4 regions of the Paenibacillus sp. FSL E2-0201 genome follow, and region 2 is predicted to be linked to each of the others. Evidence: predicted binding sites of a transcription regulator. Region 2 holds the regulator's gene; each other region holds the start of a gene.
The links. The regulator Rex, encoded in region 2, represses fermentation and respiration genes when NADH is low (regulators of the CRP and FNR family bind a similar motif). The targets are predictions, from matches to a motif close to TTGTGAAATATTTCACAA.
Positions count from the first base shown of each region.

Region 1: NSU15_RS01995 (flavocytochrome c) is a predicted target of Rex. The motif match lies at 3,071-3,088, and genes of this name have one in related genera.
Region 3: pflB (formate C-acetyltransferase) is a predicted target of Rex. The motif match lies at 1,617-1,634, and genes of this name have one in related genera.
Region 4: NSU15_RS28905 (formate/nitrite transporter family protein) is a predicted target of Rex. The motif match lies at 2,097-2,114, and genes of this name have one in related genera.

Region 1 covers NZ_CP150154.1:439,172-443,430, reverse strand. Annotated here, with positions in the region: gene NSU15_RS02005 (ABC transporter permease) at 1-532, shown strand, start outside; gene NSU15_RS02000 (ABC transporter ATP-binding protein) at 549-1,403, shown strand; gene NSU15_RS01995 (flavocytochrome c) at 1,505-3,055, opposite strand; gene NSU15_RS01990 (RidA family protein) at 3,386-3,766, opposite strand; gene nhaC (Na+/H+ antiporter NhaC) at 3,790-4,259, opposite strand, start outside.
Region 2 covers NZ_CP150154.1:4,468,784-4,473,042, reverse strand. Annotated here, with positions in the region: gene dinG (ATP-dependent DNA helicase DinG) at 1-1,277, shown strand, start outside; gene NSU15_RS20335 (redox-sensing transcriptional repressor Rex) at 1,411-2,061, shown strand; gene NSU15_RS20330 (amidohydrolase) at 2,051-3,352, shown strand; gene NSU15_RS20325 (DUF5590 domain-containing protein) at 3,521-4,039, shown strand.
Region 3 covers NZ_CP150154.1:4,716,282-4,720,540, reverse strand. Annotated here, with positions in the region: gene adhE (bifunctional acetaldehyde-CoA/alcohol dehydrogenase) at 1-1,471, shown strand, start outside; gene pflB (formate C-acetyltransferase) at 1,723-3,984, shown strand; gene pflA (pyruvate formate-lyase-activating protein) at 4,202-4,259, shown strand, end outside.
Region 4 covers NZ_CP150154.1:6,405,890-6,410,148, forward strand. Annotated here, with positions in the region: gene NSU15_RS28900 (MFS transporter) at 1-756, opposite strand, end outside; gene NSU15_RS28905 (formate/nitrite transporter family protein) at 1,165-1,992, opposite strand; gene NSU15_RS28910 (FAD-dependent oxidoreductase) at 2,269-3,633, opposite strand; gene NSU15_RS28915 (formate--tetrahydrofolate ligase) at 3,969-4,259, opposite strand, start outside.

The sequences.
Region 1 (4,259 bases), 2.8 Mb from region 2:
CGTTGCTCTACTTTTGCATCTTTTGCCTTGGGCCAAACGGGCTTTTTATCCACTCATTATTCTGAGTCAAAATGTTCCCTCTATCGCACTCGGACCACTGCTAATCATCTGGTTTGGATTCGGTCTTTTGCCCAAAATCGTGCTGATTACACTGGTATGCTTCTTCCCGGTAGCTGTCGCTGCAATGGGCGGCTTGTCTCAAAGTGATCAGGTCATGATGAATTATATGAAAATGGCTGGCGCAAGCAAGTGGCAAATCTTCACCAAGCTGGAGCTTCCATCTTCTATCCCGGCACTATTTTCCGGTGTGAAAATATCTGCTACCTATGCGGTTATGGGAGCCGTGGTTGCAGAATGGATTGGCGCGGATAAAGGGATCGGCTATTATATGCTTCTGCAAAAATCGGCTTACCGTACGGATCGGATGTTTGTCGCTATTGTGATTATTGTGCTCCTTAGTCTTGTGCTTTTTGCGATTATCGCATTATTGGAAAAATGGTTAGTCCGCTGGAAACCGCGCCGTAACTCATAGAAAGGAAGATGCCTGTATGTCTCAAGCGACGCAAATAGAGCAAAGAACAACAGAAATCATAAGCTCTCCTGAAGCTCATACTGCACCACCTGCTCTTGAAGTAAGCGGCATCTCCAAGTCCTTCACCCATCGTCGCCGCGAGACGAACGTGCTCAACAACGTCTCTCTTAAGGTAGAGCAGCAAGAGTTCGTCTCGATCGTCGGTCCTTCCGGCTGCGGAAAAAGCACCTTATTCCATATGATCGGCGGACTAGTGAAGCCTGATACAGGAACGATCCGCATGAACGGCAAGGTCGTTACAGGTCAACGCGGTGAGATTAGTTATATGCCGCAGCAGCCTGCTCTTTTTCCTTGGCGAACGATTGAAGATAATGTACTGCTAGCCGGAGAAATCAAAGGTGCTCTGCAGGATGGAGCTCGTGAAGAAGCGCGCCAGTGGCTCGCTAAGGTTGGCTTGAATGGATTCGAACAGGCTTATCCGCATATGCTGTCTGGTGGGATGCAGCAGCGTGCTGCTTTTCTCAGAGCACTGCTGGCTCCGCAGGAGTTGATGCTGCTCGATGAACCTTTCAGCGCATTGGATGCACTAACTCGCAGTGAAATGCAGCGCTGGCTGCTGGAGCTGTGGGAGGAGAATCGCCGCTCCGTGCTATTCATCACCCATAACATCGAAGAAGCGTTGCTGCTCTCGAATCGTATTTATGTATTCTCCGGTCGCCCCGGCTCCATCCTACATACTGTTGACGTGCCATTTCCACGGCCACGCCGTGATGAGATTACGGATTCCCCGGAATTCCTTAAACTCAAACGACAACTGTCACAATGGATGCGAGAAGAACAGGCTAAAAGCGGGAAGCAGCTTTTTGAATAGCGACGCTCCACTCACTTTGAATGAGTGATTAAACAAAGAACCGCCCGGGCTTCAATTAGCCCAAGCGGTTCTTTTGTTTTAACCAGAATAGTAGTTAAATCTTATTGTGCTTGCACGAACTCAGCAGATTTAATTCCGGCTTGACGGCCGAAGATAATGATCTCAGCTACAGAGTTACCGCCGATCCGGTTTTGACCGTGCAATCCGCCTGTTACTTCACCTGCTGCAAACAGGCCAGGAATAGCTGCGCCTTCTTTATTTAATACTTCTGTATTCGTGTTGATCTTCACGCCGCCCATAGTGTAGTGAATCCCAGGTGCGATCTTAATAGCGTAGTATGGAGCGGTGGACAAGTCGTTGTCCATTCCTGTCGTTCTGCCAAATTCAGCATCGTTCTTGTTCTTTACTGCGCTGTTCCAAGTATCAAGTGTCTCTTTTAGCTTATCGGCTGGAACACCGATTTCTTTCGCCAATGCTTCGATGGTATCCGCTTGGATCACGAAGCCCATTTTGTCATATTGTTCAATTGCTTTCACGCGTGATTTGACGCCGGAATCAAAGACAAGCGTTGCCGCTTTTTCAGGAAGTGTATTGATCGCTTCGGTAACTTTATCACGTGTAGTCAATTCATTTACGAACCGTGTGCCTTCGCTATTTACGAGGATAGAACCTTCGCCGCGTACAGCTTCCCCGATCAGATAAGATTTTTCTTGTTGAACTGTTGGGTGAACCTGGATTTGATCCATATCAACGGTGGTTCCGCCAAGTGCCTCGATCATTTTGATGCCGTCACCGGTACTGCCGATTTGGTTAGTAGTAACGTAACCTTCCAAATCAGGTCTAACTGTAGAGATCATGTCCATATTAGAACCGAAACCACCGGTAGTGACAACAACAGCCTTCGCTGTAATGGTTTTTTCATCGGCTTGGTTAAAGAGTACCTTTACTCCGTCAACCTTACCATCTTTTTGGGTGATTTCCTTCACATCTGCGTTCACAAACAATGGAATTTCTTTTTCTTGTATATTCTTAACCAATCCTTTGACAAGGTATTGGCCTACCGCAGAGCCGTCTTCTGGGCGGTGAGTACGTTTTTCGTTCATGCCGCCTGTGATCGTGATATTGTTCAGTCTGATTCCGATCGAATCCAACCAATCAATAGCACTTGCGGAATTATCTACGAAGAAACGAAGCATCTCTTTATCGTTGGTGTCGTGACCACCTTTTAATGTCTCTTCATAAAATAAATCATTGCTATCTTTAATACCTTGATCTTTTTGGAATTTTGTTTCAGAAGCATTCATCCCCGATGAGGATTTACTTGTATTCCCGCCAGCAACTGGCATTTTTTCTAAAATAACCGGGTTCAAACCTTTAGCCTTTGCTTCTAGTGCAGCGGACATTCCAGCACCGCCGGCTCCGACAATAACGATATCATAGCTATCTTTTAATTGATCCAGTGGTGTGTAGCTAGCCTCTGATGCACCAGATACGGCTTCGGTTTTATCATTTTTAGCCGTCTCATTGACCTTACTCTTGTTCTCGTTGCCAGCACTATTACCTGCGCTGTTGCTATTACTGTTACCGCAGCCTGCGATCACGAGCATAACCGAAAGAATGAGAATAAGAGCAGCACTTGTTGTCTTTTTCACCTTTATAACGCCCCTTTGTGAATGTCTTCACATTTATAATAAAGCAAAGATACTATTTTGTGAAGGTTTTCTGTAATTAGTTATGATTACTGTCACATTTTCATGTATATTTTCAATTATTTTTTCATAAAATTCCTCCATTTCAAATACATCTCAGCTCCCTACTCAGTTATTAAAGCTGTTCAGCCTATATACTCTTATATTTCAAAAAAGCCACCCTTTCCAGGGTGGCCATCTGCCTTATTTCCTTATCCTTTTTCCATACAGGGTGTGCAGGCTTAACTAACTGAAATTCTAAAGGAATCCGTAGTTTGAGCGTTACTGGATCACTTAAGGTACATAAGCTATAACTTCAATTTCTACGAGCCCATCCTTAGGCAGACGTGCTACTTCAACAGCGCTGCGAGCAGGGTATGGCTGAGCAAAAAACCTTCCATAAATCTCATTCACCTTAAGAAAATCATTCATATCCTTTAGGAAAACGGTCGTCTTTATTACCTGATCCATGCTTGTACCCGCCGCTTCCAGTATGGCTTTGACATTCAGCAACGACCGTTCCGTCTGTTCCTCAACCGTAGCAGGAAAAGTCCCATTAACCGGGTCTAGACCGAGTTGTCCTGAAGTATATAGGACGTTCCCAAGCTTTACAGCTTGAGAGTAAGGTCCAATTGCGCCTGGTGCATCCGTTGTTATTACAGTTTCTTTATGCATATTTGTCATTTTAAAAGACTCCTTTATCCAGCTTGTTCATTAGTGTTGCCGTCATATTCCTTTAGCATTTCTGCCTGTTGCTCTGGCGTTAACTTCGCGATACCGAATCCCGTGAAGCCCCATATCGTCGCAAAGATTATTCCTGTCCAACAGAGAACAGCCCAAGGTAAATAATCTAGCGTTGCAACACCCAGCGTACCCGCCATATAAGCACCTGCAGCTGTCCAAGGCAGAATAGGCTCGGTAATCGCCGCTGAATCCTCGATGGTACGTCCCAAGTTCTTCGGATGTAAGCCCCGACGGATATATGCTTCACGTAGCATTTCACCTGGCATTAAGATGGACACCTGACCATTACTTGTAACTCCGATCATCGTAAGACCTGTAACAATTGTTGCTACGATCATTGAACCTGTGGAATGGACGAACTTCAAAAGCTTATTAACAATCAATTCCAAGGACTTGGTCAGAGATATGGTTCCAGCGAACGTGA
Region 2 (4,259 bases):
TCGATAGAATCTATCCAGATCTGCTTACTGTAAAAGAAACCTGGGATCTACTTAGTGACAAGCTATTTAGCCTCTTGCCGGAACGTAGCGATGCAGCGGCGGGAGAAGCTGGACAGCTAGTCATGCGGTTACTTCCTACCCGTAAACCGAAAGATTGGGATGAATTGGTTGCTTTGGAGAATACTATGAATCTGACATTGAGCGAAATTATCCGTAAGGGTGATAAAATGCTTAATGAGATGCGTGATCAAGAAGGTCAATCTTCTTCAGATAGTTTAGTAACCGATATTAGCGGCTTATTTAAGGATTTAGCTTCTATACGTGAGCAAGTACGGTTTTTTATGGGATTAAACGACGAGAATGTAGTATATTGGCTGGAGGCGAATGGAAATTATCGCAGCAAATCGCTACAGCTATATGCCGTCCCTGTTGATGTTAGTACCCAGCTTAAAGAGCTGTTCTTCGACAAAAAGAAAAGTATTGTGTTAACTTCGGCGACGCTTTCTGTCGATAAATCGTTCCAGTTTATGATTGATAATCTCGGACTTAATGAAGCTGCGGAAGAGGGGCGTCTAATGACATCTCTCCTTCCTTCTCCCTTTAAGTATCGGGAGCAGGCACTATTAGTAATTCCACGGGATTTCCCTAGTGTGAAGGGCAGTGTGGGTGATGCCCGATTTGTCGATACGCTCGTACAGTCACTAGCAGAAGCGGCTATTACGACACGCGGACGGATGCTTGTTCTGTTTACTTCTTACAAGATGCTGCGCCAAGTTTACGATCCTCTGAAAGAGGCTCTAGCCTCACAAGAAATCACGGTGCTAGGTCAAGGCGTGGAAGGTGGAAGCCGCAGTAAGCTGATTCGACGCTTTCAGGACAGTGCTGCTTCAGTTCTGCTTGGAACTAGCAGCTTCTGGGAGGGAGTAGATATTCCGGGTGAGGCATTGACATGCCTGGCCATCGTGAGGCTTCCATTTCAACCGCCTAATCACCCTCTAGCGGAAGCGAAGTCTGAGTTATTACAAGCCCAGAAGAAGAATCCGTTTATGAAATTGTCGGTGCCTCAGGCAGTTATCCGCTTCAAGCAAGGATTTGGAAGACTGGTACGGACAGCGCAGGATCGGGGTATTGTTATAGTGTATGACACTAGGGTTATCGAATCTCATTATGGGAAGTATTTCCTTTATTCGTTGCCTGGCCCGAAAATGGAACATATGCTTACGGATCAAATGGTTCCTCGTATAGCAGAGTGGTTGGAAGACGGAGGCGTTTCTTAAGAAGGACATCTTCTGTTTAATTAATCACTCCACAATGAAGGGCGGTATAAGAGAATACCGCTCTTCATTGAGACGAGGTACAGAAATTTTAATTGGATTCAAACAGAATAGTACTTAAATTAGGAGGTAAATTATGAAATCGGATAAAATATCAGAAGCCGTTGTTCGCAGACTTCCTGTATACTTACGTTTCTTGAATGATCTCCAGAAACGTGAAATATTAACCGTTTCCTCGCAAGAATTAGGACAAAAACTTGATCTGAATCCCGCTCAAATCCGTAAAGATTTAGCGTATTTTGGAGACTTCGGTAGAAAAGGTATCGGGTATGACGTAACTTATCTTATTGAGAAAATCCGTCATATTTTGAAGCTGGACCAACAGCTGAATGTGGCATTAGTAGGTGCCGGTAACCTTGGACATGCATTATCTAATTATAATGCTTATCTGAAGGATACTATGAAGATTACCGCTATATTTGACTCTTATGCACCTAAGGTAGGGCGGAAAATCAACTCTCTTACGGTTCAACCCATGGAGGAGCTAGGTCAGACAGTTCGTGAGCAAGGCATTCGAATTGGGATTATTACAGTACCTGACTCAGAAGCGCAGAATGTAGCAGATATTCTTATTGAATCTGGCATTGAGGCGATTTTGAATTTTGCACCAGTGATTCTAAAAACACCACCGAATATCCGGGTTCATGCAGCCGATTTTACAACGGATTTGCAAAGCCTTGCTTATTATTTGAAAGACGGAAAGGAAGAAAGCGGAAATGAAGAGTAGTAAAACGATTATCAAAGGCGGGCGTTTTCTTATTCCGGGAACGGATGAGCCTGTTCTTAGTGGATATATGACTATTGAAGATGATTTGATCACTTACATAGGAAAAGAAGAGCCTCTGATGGAAGAAGGTGTGCAAGTTGTTGATGGCAGTCGTCTGTTGTTTATGCCTGGTCTGGTAAACACACACGGCCATGCTGCAATGTCATTGCTTCGTGGTTATGGAGATGATTTGGCGCTTCAAGTGTGGCTTCAGGAAAAAATGTGGCCGATGGAAGAGAAGTTCACCGGAGAAGATGTATACTGGGGAACCTCCTTGTCTGTTCTGGAAATGCTGAAAGGTGGCACTACAACCTTCCTGGATATGTATGATCATATGGATCGAGTAGCTGAGGTGGTCGAATTATCAGGCATCCGTTCCGTATTGATGAGAGGCGTAATCGGTCTTTGTCCAGAGGAAGTACAGAATCACAAGCTTGCGGAAGCGATTTCTTTTGCACGGAACTGGCATGGAAAGGCTGACGGTAGAATTACAACGATGATCTCGCCACACGCTCCATATACTTGCCCACCGGATTTCTTTGTTAAGTTTGTACAGGCGGCGCATGATTTGGATTTACCGATGCATACACATATGTCCGAAACGAATCGCGAAGTGGAGCAGAATGTAGTGGATTACGGCCTGCGGCCTGTAGCGCATTTAGAGAAGCTTGGAATGTTCACACGTCCGTCTATTGTTGCTCATGGCGTTCATTTGAATGATGAAGAGATCGAGATTCTGGCTCGTCATAATGTAGGTGTATCTCATAACCCGGGAAGTAATCTAAAACTGGCTAGTGGAGTTGCTCGTGTTACGGATCTTCTAAAGGCCGGTGTGAAGGTGTCGCTGGGTACAGATGGCGCGGCAAGTAATAATAACTTGGATATGTTTGAAGAGATGCGTCTTGCAGCACTTATCCATAAAGGTGTAAGTGGTGATCCTACGGCTGTACCGGCTCCGGAAGCTCTGAGTATGGCTACAGAGTATGGCGCGAAGTCTATCTTTTTAAATGATGTGGGCAGGCTCGCTGTAGGCATGAAAGCTGACTTTATCGCGATTGATATAGACCAGCCGCATTTACTACCGCACACAGATTTGCTGTCTCATGCTGTATACTCTGCCAGTGCCAAGGATGTTGAGCATGTATGGGTGAATGGTAAACAGGTTGTAAAACATGGACAATGTGTAACGTTAGATGAGGAAGCTATCCGTCGTAAGGCGCAAGAATCCTTTGAGGGGCTGCTCAAGCGCTAGTCTAAGATGATAAGAATTAACTGTAAGGCTGTGACTTTCTGCGTTTGCAAAAGTTACGGCCTTTTCTGTAAATATAAGAATTTATATGAATGAATATGAAACTTTGGATAAACACACGGGTGTGTTATATAATCAAAAAAGATATATTACTAGAAAGGGAGCTGCACCTTGAAGAAAAGGAAAAAATGGATCCTCCTGGGGTCAGTTCTGATTCTGCTCCTTCTGTTTGGACTTATCCAGTTCTATGCCTATATTATGAAAGATCAATGGAACGAGCGAGATATTGCTAAGGATATCGCCAAAACCAGCGCTGGTCTGACAGAGGTAACTAAAGCACAGAAATCCGTGTGGGATGAAAATGCAGTGTACTGGGTCTTAACAGGGAAGAATCAATCCGGGACCGAGTTGATGGTATGGGTACGCTTTACTGTAGACGGGAAGTTTGCAGAAGGCAACGACGCAGTATATGCTGAGGAACTGAGTAAAGGGACCTCTGAAGCGAAAATACGCAGCATAATTAAAGCTGATCTTCCGGACATTAGTATCGAGCGGTTGTTGCCGGGGGTATATAACGGAGAGTATGCATGGCAGCTTTTTTATAAACAAAGCGGTCGTTATTATTATCAATTTTATCGGTTCTCAGATGGAGCTCGAATGGGTGAAGGATATAGTTTACCCAGCCGCTAAAATAAACAAAAGTACTATACTAGAAACAAGCGGACCATTTATGGTTCGCTTGTTTTCGTTAATATGATGGATTATTTTGATATACTCGTAATGTACTATTTGTGATATACTAAGTAGGTAGTTTTTATATATTCTATTTAAAAACACATGTGGAAATAAGCCTGTTAATGACAAGTAACGGCTCTTTTTTTTCGTTGAAATAAATCAATATATTTAATGA
Region 3 (4,259 bases), 250 kb from region 2:
CCACTCCAACAATGAAGAAGTAATCATGAAGTTCTCTAACCGTCTGCAAACAGGACGTATTCTAGTTAACTCGCCTTCCACACATGGTGCGATCGGCGATATTTATAACACTAATATCCCTTCGTTGACTCTGGGCTGCGGATCTTATGGTCGTAACTCCGTGTCGCAAAACGTTACAGCAATCAATTTGATCAACGTGAAAAGGGTGAATCGTCGTACCGTGAATATGCAATGGTTTAAAGTACCTGACAAGATCTATTTTGAAAAAGGCGCTACTCAGTACCTGACCAAAATGCCTGATATCACACGTGTCGCAATTATCACTGACCCAATGATGGTTAAGCTTGGATATGTTGAAAGAGTTGAACATTACCTGCGTCAACGCCAAACTCCTGTAGCTATCGAAGTGTTCTCGGAAGTTGAACCAGATCCATCGACAACTACAGTTGAAAAAGGTACTGCAATGATGAACAGATTCCAACCGGACTGCATCATCGCACTTGGCGGCGGTTCCCCAATGGATGCTGCAAAAGGAATGTGGTTATTCTATGAACATCCAGACGCAGACTTTAACGGTCTAAAACAAAAATTCATGGACATCCGTAAACGGGTATACAAATTCCCTAAACTTGGTAACAAAGCTAAGTTTGTAGCGATTCCAACTACTTCGGGTACGGGTTCGGAAGTAACATCTTTCGCAGTTATTACCGATAAAACAACTGAACAACACACTAAATATCCATTGGCTGACTATGAGTTAACACCAGACGTAGCTATCATTGATCCAGAGTTCGTATACAGCTTGCCAAAAACTGCAGTTGCAGATACAGGTATGGACGTATTGACACATGCTATCGAAGCTTATGTATCTGTTATGGCGAGTGACTACACTGATGGTCTAGCTATTAAAGCCATCCAACTGGTATTCCAATACCTTGAAAAATCGGCACTGGAAGGCGACAGAGTAGCTCGTGAGAAAATGCATAATGCATCAACACTTGCGGGTATGGCCTTTGCCAATGCATTCTTGGGAATTAACCACAGCTTGGCGCATAAATGGGGCGGACAGTACCACACCGCTCATGGTCGTACTAACGCGATCCTTATGCCACACGTTATCCGTTACAATGCTAAAAAACCTACGAAGTTCGCTTCGTTCCCTAAATATTCGCACTTCGTAGCTGATGAGCGTTACGCTGAAATTGCCCGTATTTTGGGATTGCCAGCTCGCACAACTGAAGAAGGTGTAACTAGCCTGATCAATGCTATTCGCGATATGAATAAAAAATTGGGTATCGAGGAATCGTTCCAACAACTGGGCTTTGATCCTAAGGACTTCGAATCCCGTGTAGATTACTTGGCTGACCGTGCGTTTGAAGATCAATGTACAACTGCCAATCCTAAGCTGCCGTTGGTATCTGAACTTGCTGATGTATACCGTAATGCATTCTACGGAAGATTTGATAATTAATAATTGGTTAAATAGAGAATAGGATAGTTGTGGACTTAGATAAAGGTGACAAATATCACTCGAAAGGTGATATTTGTCACAGTGTTTTTATAGAAAATAAACTAGAATGTTTATATAAACAACGGTCCCACATATGAAATGTTGATTGTGAAATTTGGAACAACCACATCTTTGGGGATCACGAGACACGGGATCAACCTTCAAGCCCGCGATCTCTACAAATATAATAAATATAGATGGAGGGATTTAGCATGTCGGTGATTGAAAAAGAAGTAAATGAAGTGAAATCCGGTTGGAGAAATTTCACAAAAGGTAAATGGTCCAAGAAAGTTGACGTTAACAATTTTATCGCAAGTAACATTAAGCCTTATGAAGGAAACGAAGATTTCCTCGTAGGACCTACTAGTAACACAACTGAACTATGGAAAATTATTTCCCAACTGAGCAAAGAAGAAAGAGAAAGAGGCGGCGTATGGGATGTTTCCCTGGATACTGTCTCCACAATCACTTCACATGCTCCTGGATACATTGATAAGGACAAGGAACAAATTGTAGGCGTTCAGACTGACGCTCCTTTCAAACGTTCCATCCAGCCATTCGGCGGGATCAAGATGATGGTCGATGCTACGAAAGCTTATGGCTTCGAGCTTCCACAAAACATCGTTGATATGTTTACGAACATTCGCAAAACGCATAACCAAGGCGTATTTGATGCATATACACCAGACATGAGAGCAGTGCGTAAATCCGGCGTTATCACAGGTCTTCCTGATGCTTACGGCCGCGGACGCATCATCGGTGACTACCGCCGTATCGCTCTATACGGTATTGATTTCCTGATTAAAGACAAAAAACAACAACAAGCTGAACTTGAAGTTGATTCCATGACTGAAGAGGTAATTCGTCTTCGTGAAGAGCTGTCCGAGCAAATTCGTGCACTGGGCGAATTGAAAGAAATGGCAGCCGCTCACGGTATGGATATTTCCAAACCAGCGACCAATTTCAAGGAAGCTACTCAATGGGTATACTTCGGATATCTGGCAGCAGTTAAAGAGCAAAATGGTGCGGCGATGTCCCTGGGACGTGTATCTTCCTTCCTAGACATCTATGCAGAACGCGATATTGCTGAAGGTACTTTGACTGAAGAGCAAGTTCAAGAAATCGTCGATCATTTCGTAATGAAACTGCGTATCGTGAAATTCTTGCGTACACCTGACTATAACGATCTGTTCTCCGGCGACCCTACATGGGTAACTGAATCCATCGGTGGTATGGCTGAAGACGGAACAACTCGTGTTACGAAGAACAGCTTCCGTTTCCTGAACACCCTGTACAACTTGGGTCCAGCACCGGAACCAAACTTGACAGTTCTTTGGTCCGAAAGATTGCCTGAAGCCTTCAAAAAATATTGTGCTAAGGTTTCCATCGAAACTAGTGCAATTCAGTATGAAAATGACGATCTAATGCGTCCATACTGGGGTGAAGATTATGCGATTGCTTGCTGCGTATCTCCAATGCGCATCGGTAAACAAATGCAGTTCTTCGGTGCTCGTGCCAACCTAGCAAAAGCTTTGCTGTACGCTATTAATGGTGGTAAAGACGAGAAATCCGGAGCACAAGTTGGACCGGAATTCCCAGCGATCACTTCTGAATATCTGGATTATGACGAAGTAATGAAACGCTTCAAACCGATGATGGAGTGGTTGGCTAAGACTTATGTTAACACTTTGAACATCATTCACTATATGCATGACAAGTATTCTTACGAACGTATTGAAATGGCACTGCATGACCGCGACATTCTGCGTACGATGGCTTGTGGTATCGCTGGTCTATCCGTTGCAGCTGACTCACTGAGCGCTATTAAATACGCGAAGGTTAAACCAATTCGTAACGAACAAGGTATTGCAATTGACTTTGAAACTGAAGGTGAATTCCCTTGCTACGGTAACAATGATGATGCTGTAGACAGCATCGCAGTAGAATTGGTTGAAGCTTTCATGTCTATGATCCGTAAGCACAAAACATATCGTGATGCTGTACCGACTCAATCGGTACTGACCATTACTTCAAATGTAGTGTACGGTAAGAAGACAGGTACTACACCTGACGGACGTAAGAAAGGTGAACCTTTCGCACCAGGTGCTAACCCAATGCACGGACGCGACAAGAAAGGTGCTCTGGCTTCCCTTAATTCTGTAGCCAAACTGCCTTACTCCGATGCACAAGATGGTATCTCTAACACATTCTCTATCGTACCTAAAGCACTGGGTAAAGACGAAGAATCCCGTAAGTCTAACCTGGTACACATGATGGATGGATACTTCCATAACAGCGCTCAACATTTGAATGTTAACGTGTTTAACCGTGAACAGCTGATGGACGCTATGGAACACCCAGAGAACTATCCACAATTGACTATCCGCGTATCCGGATATGCAGTTAACTTCATCAAGCTGACTCGTGAACAACAATTGGATGTAATCAACCGTACGTTCCATGGTTCGATGTAATTCGTTCCTATTCATAAAGATCTTTGAATGAAGTACTACATTGAAATAATTGCAAGGAAGATGCCGCCCTTGTCTCAAGGGCGGTAATATCTTGTTTGAGAATTGTTAAAATTTTAAATATCACAGCCGCGATTAAGGGAAATGACAGTCTCAAAGACAGGGAGCTTCTTCGTGAAAGAGGGACTGTTAGTCTGTCGTGGCGAAAGGATGATATCCTATGATTAAAGGTCGCATACACTCTTTGGAAACCTTTGGAACCGTTGACGGACCTGGTA
Region 4 (4,259 bases), 1.9 Mb from region 2:
AGTCTTCTTAGGCCAGCCCTCAGAAATAATGAACGGAGATACCCCTGTATTCCAGATAGAGTTCCCTAACAATAGGAACATCGAGGCAATACCCATATAAAGATAAATCCGTGTATGTCCCATTAGCTTCCAGGTGGATTGTTTGTCAGGACCAGCCTTCTGGTGTTCTGCGACCTCCTGTGAAGAATCTCCTCCGACTTTCTTGAGATATACAAAAAAGAATACCGCAAATACCGCTGAAGTTACGCCGTTCATTACAAAGCTGAGCATATAAGAAATATCGGCCAAAAAACCACTTAACGCTGTACCCAGTGCTACACCAATATTATTAGCGACATAAATAACATTAAACAGCTCTCCGCGCTGCTTCGTAAAACGAAAGCCGATAAATGCCTGAATCGCAGGTAATGACAGTGAATTAAAGAGTCCTACCAGTCCCATCGCGACCATAAATAACGTCCAGTTGTTACTTGCTGCCGGCAAAGTGAACAGTGCAAGTGCATTCATGCCCAGCGCTCCGACAATCAGCCGGTTAACGCCTACCTTATGATAGAGTGAGCCCCCGAGTAGTTGACCCACAATCCCTCCAACTGATTGAATAAGAATCACTAATCCAGCATCCGACATGCTGCGTCCAAGCTCATCAAAAACATACATTGTAACCAGTGGCCACATCAGTGCACTACCCGTTGCATTAATAAGGCTAGCAATTAAAAATATCTTAACTTCTTTAGGATAATTCTGTAAAAACTTCATAAGTAGTGTACATCCCCTGTAATATATGTGTCATTATTCCATCCAGTATTATCCCAAAACAGGGTTCAGGGCAAGCAGACGCATTGACGTGCTATCGTGATAAAGTCTTAGTACACTTTACCTCTTAATTAGGACTAACTTCAACCATAGCTGAGAAAAAAGTAGCACCCGTTCCCATCTATTTATATTTTATAGTTGCTGCTGTCGTCCGTAAAGCAGACTAAACAAAACGATGTGATTCGTTCTTGCAAAGTCGGGGTAATAGAGCCTAGAAACACTCCCCCTTCTAAAATCCGCCGTGCGTCCGAATCGTTCCCCCGAGCTCGGATACATCACGGCGGATTTTATTTGTCTATAACATCAAAAAGCACCCCTCGACTATGCTAAGGAGTGCTCTATAAGATAGGTTTAGGCGTGTTTCTTTACACCGCTGCCGGACATGCTGTCCACGGATTGAATAGATGCTGGCTCTTTACGTAAGTAAGCCATCCAATAAGCTGCCGCAACAAAGATCGCACCGCCAGTCAAGTTGCCTAGCCATACCGGAACAAAGTTGTTGAAGTACTCTCCCCATGAAAAATAGCCTTCAAAAATAGCCGCCGGAATTAAGAACATGTTAGCTACAACGTGCTGGAAGCCGATAGCTACAAAAGCCATCGTCGGGAACCAGATACCGAGGATTTTACCACTGAAGTTATCTGCTCCATAGGAGAGCCATACCGCCAAAGCTACGAGCCAGTTACAACCGATACCGGAAACAAATGCCGGCAAGAAGTCTGCCTCAAGCTTATGCCCTGCCATCTCTACTAATTTTTCCAGATACACACCGTCAGAGGTTAAACCAACCACGTGACCAAAAAAGTAAGCTACAAACAAAGCTCCCGCTAAATTGCTCAGGGTAATCAATACAAGATTCTTAATAACTTCCCAGAAAGATATCTTCTTCGCCATAAAAGCAAGCGGCACAGCCATCATATTGCCTGTCAGTAGTTCTCCCCCTGCAAGCAATACTAGAATCAATCCAACAGGGAAGACTGCTGCCCCAATAAAGTTAGCGATAGATCCCCATTCATGCGGTGCGCCAGCAATGACGCGAATATCCAGTAAAAATCCGAGCGCGATAAACGCCCCTCCCAGAAAGCCCAGAATTAGTACGGTGCTTAAAGGATTGTGCGCCTTTTTTATGCCGTTCTCGACCGTGACTGCGGCAATCTGCTGCGGTTTATTATAAGCCATGATTCCTATCCCCTTCATCTATTTACTTAAAATTTGTTCCTTTACGACCATTGTAGCGTGTCACAAAACACAATAACGTGACAATTATCACTTAATGAAAAACTAAGTGAAACTTTTCACTGACATGTCAAATTTAACGAAGCGCATCCATAATTACAATTGTAAGAATAGGCTCCATATTATTTTAAAGGTAAATAGTACCAGCATCAAACATGAAAAAACCGAAGCCATGAATGGCTCCGGTCTACCCGACTATAATGTTCTTATGCAATTACGTTAAACGGTTACTGCCTCTTTACTTGGTACTGATGTCGGCAGCGCTTGAATTCCTACGGTGTTCAGGAAGTTCCAAGGCTTATTGTAATGAGGTTGGAAGAAGAAATCGATAAAGGCCAGCTGGTCGATTGTCATTTTATTTTGAATACATACAGATACGGTGTTGATCGATTGCGTCAAATCCATCTTGGACATAATTTGTGCTCCGACAATGCGGCGTGTAGCACGATCAAATACAACTTTTAATTGAACCTGCTCGAACGTTGGCATAAATTCTGGACGGTAGTTGTCAATAATCGTGGTAGTCTCTACGTCCATGCCTTCAGCCTTAGCCGCTTCTTCTGTAAGACCGGTAGCAGCGATATTATCTTCATAAATCTTAATGCCCGAAGTCCCTTGAGTGCCCATATATGGAATCGTCTCTGTCATCAAGTTACGTGCGACCAAGGTGCCCATCCGTACTGCGTTGGTTGCTAGTGGAATATAAGCGTGCTTCCCTGTAGGGTTGTAATGAATCGCACAGCTGTCACCAGCGGCATACACATCTGGGCAACTAGTCTGCATATAGTCGTTGACCAAAATCGCACCATTTGGCAGCATATCCACCTGGCCTTTTAAGAGTTCAGTATTCGGACGGAAGCCGATGCAGAGAATAACAAGATCCGTCTCATGCTCTCCTGCGCTTGTGATAACCTTGGTAACTTTACCGCCTTCTCCAGCAAAAGAACTGACCTTCTCATTCAGTGCCAATTTAATGCCGTGATCCTTAAAGGATTGTTCGATTGGTGCAGTAAACTCTGGATCCAAATATTTATTCAGAATGCGGTCTTCACCATCAATCAGCGTTACTTGCTTCCCATTCATTTGGAAGGCTTCCACCAATTCAACGCCGATATAGCCAGCGCCTACGACTGTGATTTTGTTCGCATGTTTAGCTTTTTCTATAATGGTGTTGGAATGTTCATAATTCTTGCAAAGTAAGACGCCTTCCAGCTCAAGCCCTTCGAGCTTCGGCACAACCGGCCATGATCCAGTAGTCATAATCAGCTTATCGTAGGTATCATTAAACTCCTGTCCAGTTGCCAAATTGCGAACACGCAGTGTTTTGGACTTCGTATCCACTTCGGTCACTTCATGACGCATGTTCGTCTTTACTCCGAGCTCTGCAAGCTTCTCTGGGGAAGAATAGAACAGTCCGTGCGGGTCTTTGACCACTCCACCTACATATAAAGCAATGCCACAGGATAAGAAGGAAATATTATCATTACGCTCATATACCGTAATCTCAGCTTCTGGGTACAGTTGGGCAGTATTTACAATTGCGGCAGTTCCGGCATGGGTACATCCAATGACAGCTATTTTCATCATTTTCTTCCTCCTTCAAATGGACAACCTGGTTATATATTCGACTTGCTTGACTGACCAAATTAGATATCTGATCACCGATGAGTTAATTGTGATTTATTTCACTTTATAAACTGATTATATTGTGATATTTATCACATTACAAGTCTTTTCGCCTATATTCTCAGATTGTTCACAATTTTAAGCATTTTCCGTCACCGCTGCCGATGCGACCTCGTTAGCTTTGCCATGGGCGTAAGACATTATGTTCAGACCCCTCAGGATATACTTTCTTATAGCGCACAAAAAAGGCTTCCCCCTAATCCAACAGGGAAAAGCCTGATCATAAACCTAATTTACACCAAACCGTGAATTTCGCCGTCCTCATCCATCCATAGTGCCTCAGCAGCAGGTTTAGCCGGTAGACCTGGCATCGTAACGATATTCCCCGTAATGACAACAGCAAACCCTGCACCGAGCGAAAGGGTGATATCACGGATACCTACGGTGAACCCTTCAGGCGCGCCAAGCAATCTTGGCTGGTCCGAGAAGGAATACGGTGTCTTCGCCATACATACTTGAAGATCATTTAACCCAAGGCGCTCGATCACCGCCAGGCTGCGTTTAGCCGCAGGGGAAAAGTTAAC